DNA from 4 places in the Colwellia sp. MB02u-10 genome. Region 2 is predicted to be linked to each of the others. Evidence: predicted binding sites of a transcription regulator. Region 2 holds the regulator's gene; each other region holds the start of a gene.
What was found. The regulator sigma-54, encoded in region 2, starts transcription at its own class of promoters, with help from an activator protein. The targets are predictions, from matches to a motif close to GTTGGCACGNNNNTNGNNT.

Region 1 (2,184 bases), on a different contig from region 2:
CCGCAGGTAAGTCATATAGATCTTTATCCATGGCATCGCCAGGGTGAATTTTGTTTTTAATACCATCAAGACCAGCCATCAACATAGCTGAGAAGCCTAAGTAAGGGTTCATTGTTGGATCAGGGAAACGAACTTCGATTCGCATTGCTTTTGGTGACGGTACAATTGGAATGCGGATAGATGCAGAACGGTTACGTGCTGAGTAAGCTAGCATTACAGGTGCTTCGAAACCAGGTACAAGACGCTTGTATGAGTTAGTAGAGGCGTTAGTAAAAGCATTTAGTGCTTTAGCATGTTTGATGATACCACCAACATAGTAAAGTGCCATTTCAGATAATCCACCGTATTTATCACCAGCAAATAAGTTAACACCGTCTTTAGCAAGAGATTGATGAACATGCATACCTGAACCGTTATCACCTACTAATGGCTTAGGCATAAAAGTTGCTGTTTTACCGTAGGCGTGTGCAACGTTGTGAACAACATATTTATATATTTGCACTTCATCGGCTTTCAATACCATAGTATTGAAGCGACAAGCGATTTCGTTTTGACCTGCAGTCGCTACTTCATGGTGATGCGCTTCAACTACTAAGCCCATTTCTTCCATCACTAAACACATGGCTGAACGAAGATCTTGTGATGAATCTACTGGTGACGTAGGGAAATAGCCGCCTTTTACACCAGGACGATGTCCCATATTGCCTTCTTCGTATTCTGTACCCGAATTCCAAGACGCTTCTTTATCATCTATTTTATAAAATGAACCACTCATGTCTGTGTGGAAACGAACATCATCAAAAACAAAAAACTCTGGCTCTGGACCAATTAAAACGCTGTCTGCAATACCGGTACTACGCATGTAATCTTCAGCGCGTTTTGCCACTGAACGAGGATCACGGCTATAACCTTGCATTGTTGTAGGTTCAAGGATGTCACAACGAACATTCAAGGTAACTGCTTCAGTAAAAGGGTCAAGTACTGCAGATTCAGCAATAGGCATCATCACCATGTCTGATTCGTTAATACCTTTCCAACCTTGGATTGAAGACCCATCAAACATTTTGCCGTCTTCAAAAAAATCTTCTGTTACTTGATGATGAGGAATTGAAATGTGTTGCTCTTTACCCTTGCTATCAGTAAAGCGTAAATCAACAAATTTGACGTCATGTTCTTTAATTAGATCTAAAACTGCGTTTGACATTGAATGTCTCCAGTGTAGTTAGTGCTTAAATGCTCAAAAACTTAATTCTCTATTACTTGTGCTTAAGCGAATACTGTGCCAAAGCTAAAGTCATTGAAATATATGATTTTTATGTTTTTTATTAATTTAATGTGCACCATTGCAGTGCGTTGTTTGCTGTATTTTGGTGCGTGTACTCTAATCTGATCATCGGCAGTATAACAACTGAATAATATTTTGTTGGTTATATTTTTCTATTGCGGTGTATTTGCTGAGACTTGTGCTGTATAATATGCGCCCAATTGTAGCCCTATTCGTTAATTTGCCGAAAGTAGCAATAAACGAAAGTAACAGCGAGTAACGCCTGTGTTAGATAAATTAAGAAATGTGGCAATTATTGCTCACGTAGACCACGGAAAAACCACTTTAGTTGATAAATTATTAGAACAGTCAGGTACGCTAGACGCCCGAGGCGGTCTAGAAGAACGTACAATGGACTCAAATGATATCGAAAAAGAACGTGGTATCACAATCTTAGCTAAAAACACGGCTATTAACTGGAACGGCTACCGTGTAAACATTGTAGATACTCCTGGCCATGCTGATTTTGGTGGTGAAGTTGAACGTGTAATGTCGATGGTAGATTCAGTTTTACTTATTGTTGACGCACAAGAAGGCCCTATGCCACAAACGCGTTTCGTAACGAAAAAAGCGTTTGCTCAAGGCTTAAAGCCAATTCTAGTTATTAATAAAGTTGATAAGCCTGGATCTCGCCCTGATTGGGTGATGGACCAAGTGTTTGAATTGTTTGATAACCTTGGTGCTACTGACGAACAACTTGATTTTAAAGTTGTTTATGCTTCAGCAATCAATGGTTGGGCTTCGCTTGAAGAAGGCGTAACTGGTACAAATATGACGCCTTTATTTGATACTATTCTTAAAGAAGTACCCGCACCAAAAGTTGATCCTGATGGTCCATTTCAAATGCAAATTTCTCAACT
Region 2 (2,184 bases):
CTGCCTACAATAGGCTTTTACGTTGATTTGATGGCGGTATAGAAAGTGACTCTCGATATTTGGCAATGGTACGCCTTGCCACTTGTATACCTTGCTCTGCTAAAATATCTGCCATTTTACTATCGCTGAGTGGCTTTGCAGGCACTTCAGCAGCCACTAGCTTTTTAATTAATTCTCGAATAGCCGTTGATGAACATTCGCCGCCGTTTTCAGTACTAACGTGGCTAGAAAAAAAGTACTTAAGCTCAAAAATTCCTCTAGGCGTGTGCATATATTTTTGCGTGGTCACACGAGAAATAGTTGATTCATGCATATCTACGGCTTCGGCAATATCGTTCAATACCATAGGGCGCATTGACTCAGGTCCATGTTCAAAAAAGCCTTGTTGGCGTTGCACAATACAATTTGAAACCTTTAAAAGCGTTTCGTTACGGCTCTCTAAGCTTTTAATAAACCATTTTGCTTCTTGCAAGTTAGAGCGAATAAATTGATTATCAGTAGATGACTTCATTGAACGAGACATAGCCGCGTATTGCTGATTAACCGATAGTTTAGGTGCAGTGTCAGGATTGAGCTCTACTGTCCAGCGGCCGTTTTTCTTTTCAACAGACACGTCTGGGATAACATATTGTTCTTCACTTTTTATGACGCTATCACCTGGACGGGGATCTAAACTTTGTATTAGGCGAATAACTTCGCGTAATTGCTCTTCTTTCAAGCGTAATTTACGCATCAATTGACGATAATCGCGATTACCGAGTAAATCAATATACTCGCTGACGGCAATTTTGCTTTCCGCTAACCAAGGGGTATCTTTAGCAAATTGATTAAGCTGAATACGCAAGCACTCGGGAATTGAACGAGCGGCTACACCAATGGGGTCAAATACGTTAATACGCTTTAACACCACTTCAATCTCATCAAGTTCTACACCATCAATACCGACACTTTCTAAGATCTCTTCGGCTGAAACGGTTAAATAACCTGCTTCATCTATGGCTTCAATAATGGCAATGGCAATGGTTCTGTCAGTGTCAGTAAAGGGCGTTAGTTCCATCTGCCAAATCAGATGGTCTTGTAATGAGTCTTTCGTTTCACCTTGATAAGTATAATCTTCTGAGGCATGGCCAACACCGCCACTACTGACACCGGCACTGAAGTTATCATCCCATGTGCTATCACTGTTTAGTTCTTCGGGGATGTCTGTTTTTGCTAAACCTTCAGAGGAGCTAATTTCGTCTATCGAGGGAGTGGAGTCTTCGCTGCCATCAGAGGATGTTGCTGACTTTTCGCCTAAAGTTACCGAATATCCTGCTTCTAAATGGTCAGGGGTATTTTCTGAATTGTTATCGTGCGTTTCGTCAACTTCAAGCAAAGGGTTACTTTCAAGTGCCTCTTGAATCTCTAGTTGAAGATCCAAAGTTGATAATTGCAACAGTTTGATCGCCTGCTGCAATTGCGGGGTCATCGTTAACTGTTGTCCGATACGGAGTTGCAGAGTAGGACGCATTTACGTTTTCTTTTCCCTATTCAAATTCATTAGTTCAATTGGTTTTATTCACTATAGCGTGAATTGTTCGCCAAGGTATACATCTCTTACATGTTGATTTGCAAGAATTTGCTTTGAATTACCCTCAGCGATAAGTTCACCATGACTAACGATGTAGGCATGTTCACAAACATCGAGTGTTTCTCGTACATTGTGATCTGTGATCAAAATACCTATGCCACGATCTTTTAAGTGTAGGATAATTTTTTTTATATCACCTACTGAAATTGGGTCAACACCGGCAAAGGGTTCATCCAGAAGTATAAATTTAGGATCTGCGGCTAATGCCCGTGCTATTTCAACTCGTCGGCGCTCACCGCCAGATAAACTCATGCCTAAGTTATCTTTTATATGGCCTATGTTGAACTCTTCTAATAAATGTTCAAGTTTTTCTTGTCGGTCAACGTCACTAAGTGATTTACGTGTTTGTAAAATGGCCATGATGTTGTCATGAACCGATAACTTACGAAAAATAGAGGCTTCTTGTGGCAAATAACCGATACCTTTTCTCGCGCGCTCGTGCATCGGCAGTAAGGTTATATCTTCATCATTTAAGACAATTGAGCCACTGTCGTTCTTCACCAAGCCAACAATCATATAAAAAGAGGTGGTTTTACCTGCGCCATTTGGTCCTA
Region 3 (2,184 bases), on a different contig from region 2:
TCAGGACTATTTAGGCCGCTACTTTAACGTGCATGCAGGATATTGGCAATAAAAAAGCGCTGTTCAAATTGAGTAGCGCTTTATATCCTCAAGTTTACTAATTTTAGAGGCTACATGAGTTTAGCATTCTCTATGCTGTGTTTTGCGCTAGCGGTGATCAAATCAAAGTCAGCAATTTCGTTGATACTTTCTTTCAATTGCTCTTCCATTTTATCTATCACTATAATAGATCGACATAAAGCTTCAGCGCGTTTTTCTAGCCCTGCACTACGCGTTTTCATTTCATGCTCTATTAGCTCGCCAAAATTTTCCATCTTGCTTTCAAAAGCCTTCATATCGCCACCTGCAAATAGTATTTCTTGGCCAACCGCAATCATTAAACTGCCTAAAGCGTTTTTAATCGTACTTTCTACGGCTGATTCAATTCTTTGCTCAAAATTTTCATCAAAAAAATCTTTTCCGGAGAAGCCCTCTTCGTCAATATAGAAATTTCCCTGTTGAGTAAATTCAGCATCAACTTCACCACGAATGATGGTTAATTGGCTAGTTAACTCAGCGCTAGCCTGGTTTCCTTCACCTAACAATTCGTTAAAGGCTAGATTAACGCCATCAATGGCTAAATCAATAGCATCTAAGGCGATGCTTCTCACTTCTGGTACAAGATTGCGTATATGAGTTGAATAATCGCTTAATAAAGACTCTTGGTGAGCTGTTAAAGCAATTTTTTCGCCGTTTATCAGCAAAGTGTCGTTTTCAGTGATGCTATACAGTGGCGATTTATCTTTAGAAAAAGTAATTTCTTGAGCATTGATATTAATGCCACCATTTAAGTCAAGATTACATGATTCACTAGAAAAAGAATTATCGTGTCCATAACTTGCTGAGCTTGCCATAATGAGAGCGGTAGCAATCAATGTTTTCATATTAATCTTCCTTTACAAATTAAGTTTATAGAGCGATAGTCGTGTCAGAAAACCACTTGTTAACACTATTGTTTACAAGACTGATGCCAACATTAAAACTTGTTTAATATCAAGCGATAAGAAGAAACTCTTTATTTTTAAAAAAAGATAATGAACTATAATTTAGTGAAAAAAATAATTTTTTGGTTAATTTAACAGGCTTTAAAATCACCATAAAAATCAGTCTAGGCGTAACTTAGACGCTGCATTTCAAACAGTCTTGATCTACAGCGGGCAAATTCAAAGTTAAGTTGAGTACCCTGATAAAGTTCAGCAATATCGACCTCAGCGGCAATAATTAAGCGCACACCTCTGTCGTAGAACTCATCGACTAGTGCGATAAAACGTCGCGCTTCGTCATCTAGACCTCTGAGTTGCCCCATCAGCACACCACTTCGTTGGTAACCGTCTTCAACACCGGAGAAAACGGCAGGAATTAATGCACCATTAAATTGTGGCACATTACTGATCAGCACGGTGTCATAGTTATCGGCTAACTTAATATAATCTCTTTGGCTTCTTGGGGTTGAGCAAAGTGCCATAAAATCAAACCAAATGATATCTGCAGTACAAGCTAAAAACTTAACTGCCCTGCTATGAATAATAATACTGTCATTATAGCGAATATTGCTTTTAGCGAGTGCTGCAAAGTGATGAGTTAAGAAATTACTCTCAGTTTCAGTGCCAATATAAAAGTCTCGATAATTAAGTGTGGCTATATTAGTGTCTAACATTCGATGATCTTTTGGTCCATCAATAGAGATAACCTGGCAATACTGGTGAATAATATCAATAGTCGGTAGAAATCTAGCGCGTTGCAGGCCATTTTTGTATAACTGATCGGGTGGGCAATTTGACGTTGCCACTAGGATAATACCCTGCGATAGCATAGCTTCTAGTAAGCCCGCCAATAGCATGGCATCAGCAATATCATTAACAAAGAACTCATCAAAACAAAGCACATCGACTTCTTCAGACCAAGTTTTTGCAATCAATGCCAGCGGATTGTCTTTACCACTAAAATCATTCAACAGCTGGTGCACACTTTCCATAAAATGATGAAAGTGAATACGTCTTTTGCGTGTTAAATTAAGTTGTTGATAAAATAAGTCCATCAACATAGTTTTTCCACGACCAACTCGGCCATGAAAATAAATCCCCTGAATGGGTTCATGCTTGGTAAATAAGTTTTTTATGACGGCAAGTAGTGGTGTTTGAGCCT
Region 4 (2,184 bases), on a different contig from region 2:
TGTTTAATGCAACCACTTGTTGGTATTGTTTAGATAACATCAATGCGTTAGCTAACTCATTTAATATTAAATTGATGTCGGCACCATTGCTTAACGCTTCTTGATATAAGCTTGCGCTGTCAGTGTAATGATGCTGTTGTAGTAGTATTTTTGCCATTAATAATTGGCTGGGTAAGTTATCAGGCGTATTCTTTAAAGCATTTTTTAGATGTATATAAGCTGCTTCTATTTCACTGGCATTAAATGCGATGTGGGCTTTTTCATAGTCATAGCTGGCATAACTAAAAGGAATGACCATCATTGACAATATTAAAACGGTATAGCGCATAGTACCTCGGGTTTCTTTAAAAGTAGTGTTGATATTGAAAATTTTTATAATAGAATTTTTATTAAAAATAATACGCGAGCAGAAATGAAAAAAAGATGGCCAAAGCCATCATTTTTATTGTTCAGGCTTAAGTGCGGCGTTTACCAAAACGTGCTAAGCAGATTAACGCGATTAAAAACATTACTATCGTATTAGGCTCAGGTACTTGCGCTGGATCACTAGCTGATTTGCTGAAAGAAACACCAGATAGCTTCATTCCATCATTACCTTCCCATGCTGTATTGCCACCAAAGACTGAATTTAATGCCCCAATTAACCACACAGTTGAATACTGGTCTTTAGTATCACCATGAAAATTTGAGTAATAACCACTAGCATTTTTGACTTGAGCATAATCTGACTTTAGGGTATGTCCACTTGCTAACCCAGCCCAAGTTTTGTTATTTAAACTGTTAGAATTAGTAAACAATGCACTATCTAACGCTGCTACACTGACTTGGGTTTGGCTTGCACTTTTTGCTATCCAGCTATAGCTTGCACTTACTAATGATACCTCTTCAGAAAAAGACAACAGAAAGAAGTCATAGTCTTTATAACCACAAGTACCAAAATTATCTGCAGAATGGCTGTATGTACCACAGTAATTACTATGTTCGTCTTTATTTTGCATAGACCAACCACCACTAAATTTATCGAAATCGACAGCGCGTTTAATTGCACTGTCTTGATTACGATCGGTTGATAAGTTAGCGGTATCAGACCAGCCAGAGACATTAATAGTTACGCCATCGACATTAACATCAAACTGATTAAAGTTATTTCCTGTTTTAATGACGTTACCAAAACCTGCGGTTGTGGTGCTTGCTAATGCAGGCCCAGAGAGTAATAACAATCCTGCCATCATTAGCGTTGTGAACGAATACCTCATTAATCTACCCTTATAATTCTTTATTAAATGTATATTAATATTTTCGACATATATAACGCGTTATGCAAAAAACAGGCCGATATACTTTATTCTTTATTTACAGCTAGTTATGTTTATATTTTTTTTGAACTGTAAAACAAGCTGACAATATTTTAAGGTATTTATACTTATTACTCGCATTTCACTGCTTTTAACTTTAATCTATTAAAAAATAACAGTTATTATGGTGTGATGTGAAGATAAGTTGGTCGAGAATTTGGTGCTTAGTTACTTTTGAAGTTTTACGTTTGTTTACCACTAAGCGCGGTTTATTGGCGTTATCAGCCTTTGCCACAATCTGGTTTATTATCTTGTATTATTTTGTTGGCTCAGCGTCTGCAATGGTTATTTCGCCTTCATTTGAAAGCATGGCGTCGCAACTGTTTGGTGCTCTGGGGCTAACGGCGCTTTTAGATTGGCCGGTCGCTGAGTACGCTATTTATTGGTTGGTGGCGGTATATTTTTTCCCAAGCTTTGCTTTATTGGTCTGTAGCGATCAGTTTTGTTCAGATAAGCATCGTGGCACATTAAGGTTTATCACCCTAAGAACAACCCGAGCCGAGTTAATATTAGGGCGTTATTTAGGTCAGCTGCTTATTATAGCGATATTAATATTGCTGACCTCAATAGCGACAACCCTATTAGCCAGTATGCGAGATGTAACACTTTTATCGGCTAGCCTACAGATAGGTGCTAAATTATTTTTAGAATTATTAATTGTTGTTATGCCGTTTATTGCTTTAATGTCATTGCTTAATACCTTGGTTAATTCAGCGCGACTTGCGATAGTTGCCGCCACATTATTTTTTGCCTTAGGTCCTTTGGTGCTTGCTTTTATTCAATATCAATTTGGCCAAGTTTTTTATCTAAACTGGCTATTTCCAGGTGA

Region 1: a site for sigma-54 is predicted at 1,269-1,287, ahead of glnA (glutamate--ammonia ligase). Genes of this name have one in related genera too.
Region 3: a site for sigma-54 is predicted at 996-1,014, ahead of H4J59_RS13325 (DUF2884 family protein). Genes of this name have one in related genera too.
Region 4: a site for sigma-54 is predicted at 1,319-1,337, ahead of xdp1 (exosortase-dependent surface protein XDP1). Genes of this name have one in related genera too.

What each region holds. Positions count from the first base shown of each region.
Region 1 covers NZ_JACGVK010000062.1:64,377-66,560, reverse strand. The annotation lists gene glnA (glutamate--ammonia ligase) at 1-1,204, opposite strand, end outside; gene typA (translational GTPase TypA) at 1,550-2,184, shown strand, end outside.
Region 2 covers NZ_JACGVK010000139.1:51,401-53,584, reverse strand. The annotation lists gene H4J59_RS17985 (RNA polymerase factor sigma-54) at 5-1,510, opposite strand; gene lptB (LPS export ABC transporter ATP-binding protein) at 1,562-2,184, opposite strand, start outside.
Region 3 covers NZ_JACGVK010000131.1:38,932-41,115, forward strand. The annotation lists gene H4J59_RS13325 (DUF2884 family protein) at 111-923, opposite strand; gene zapE (cell division protein ZapE) at 1,148-2,184, opposite strand, start outside.
Region 4 covers NZ_JACGVK010000120.1:44,978-47,161, forward strand. The annotation lists gene H4J59_RS11245 (tetratricopeptide repeat protein) at 1-328, opposite strand, end outside; gene xdp1 (exosortase-dependent surface protein XDP1) at 456-1,256, opposite strand; gene H4J59_RS11255 (hypothetical protein) at 1,490-2,184, shown strand, end outside.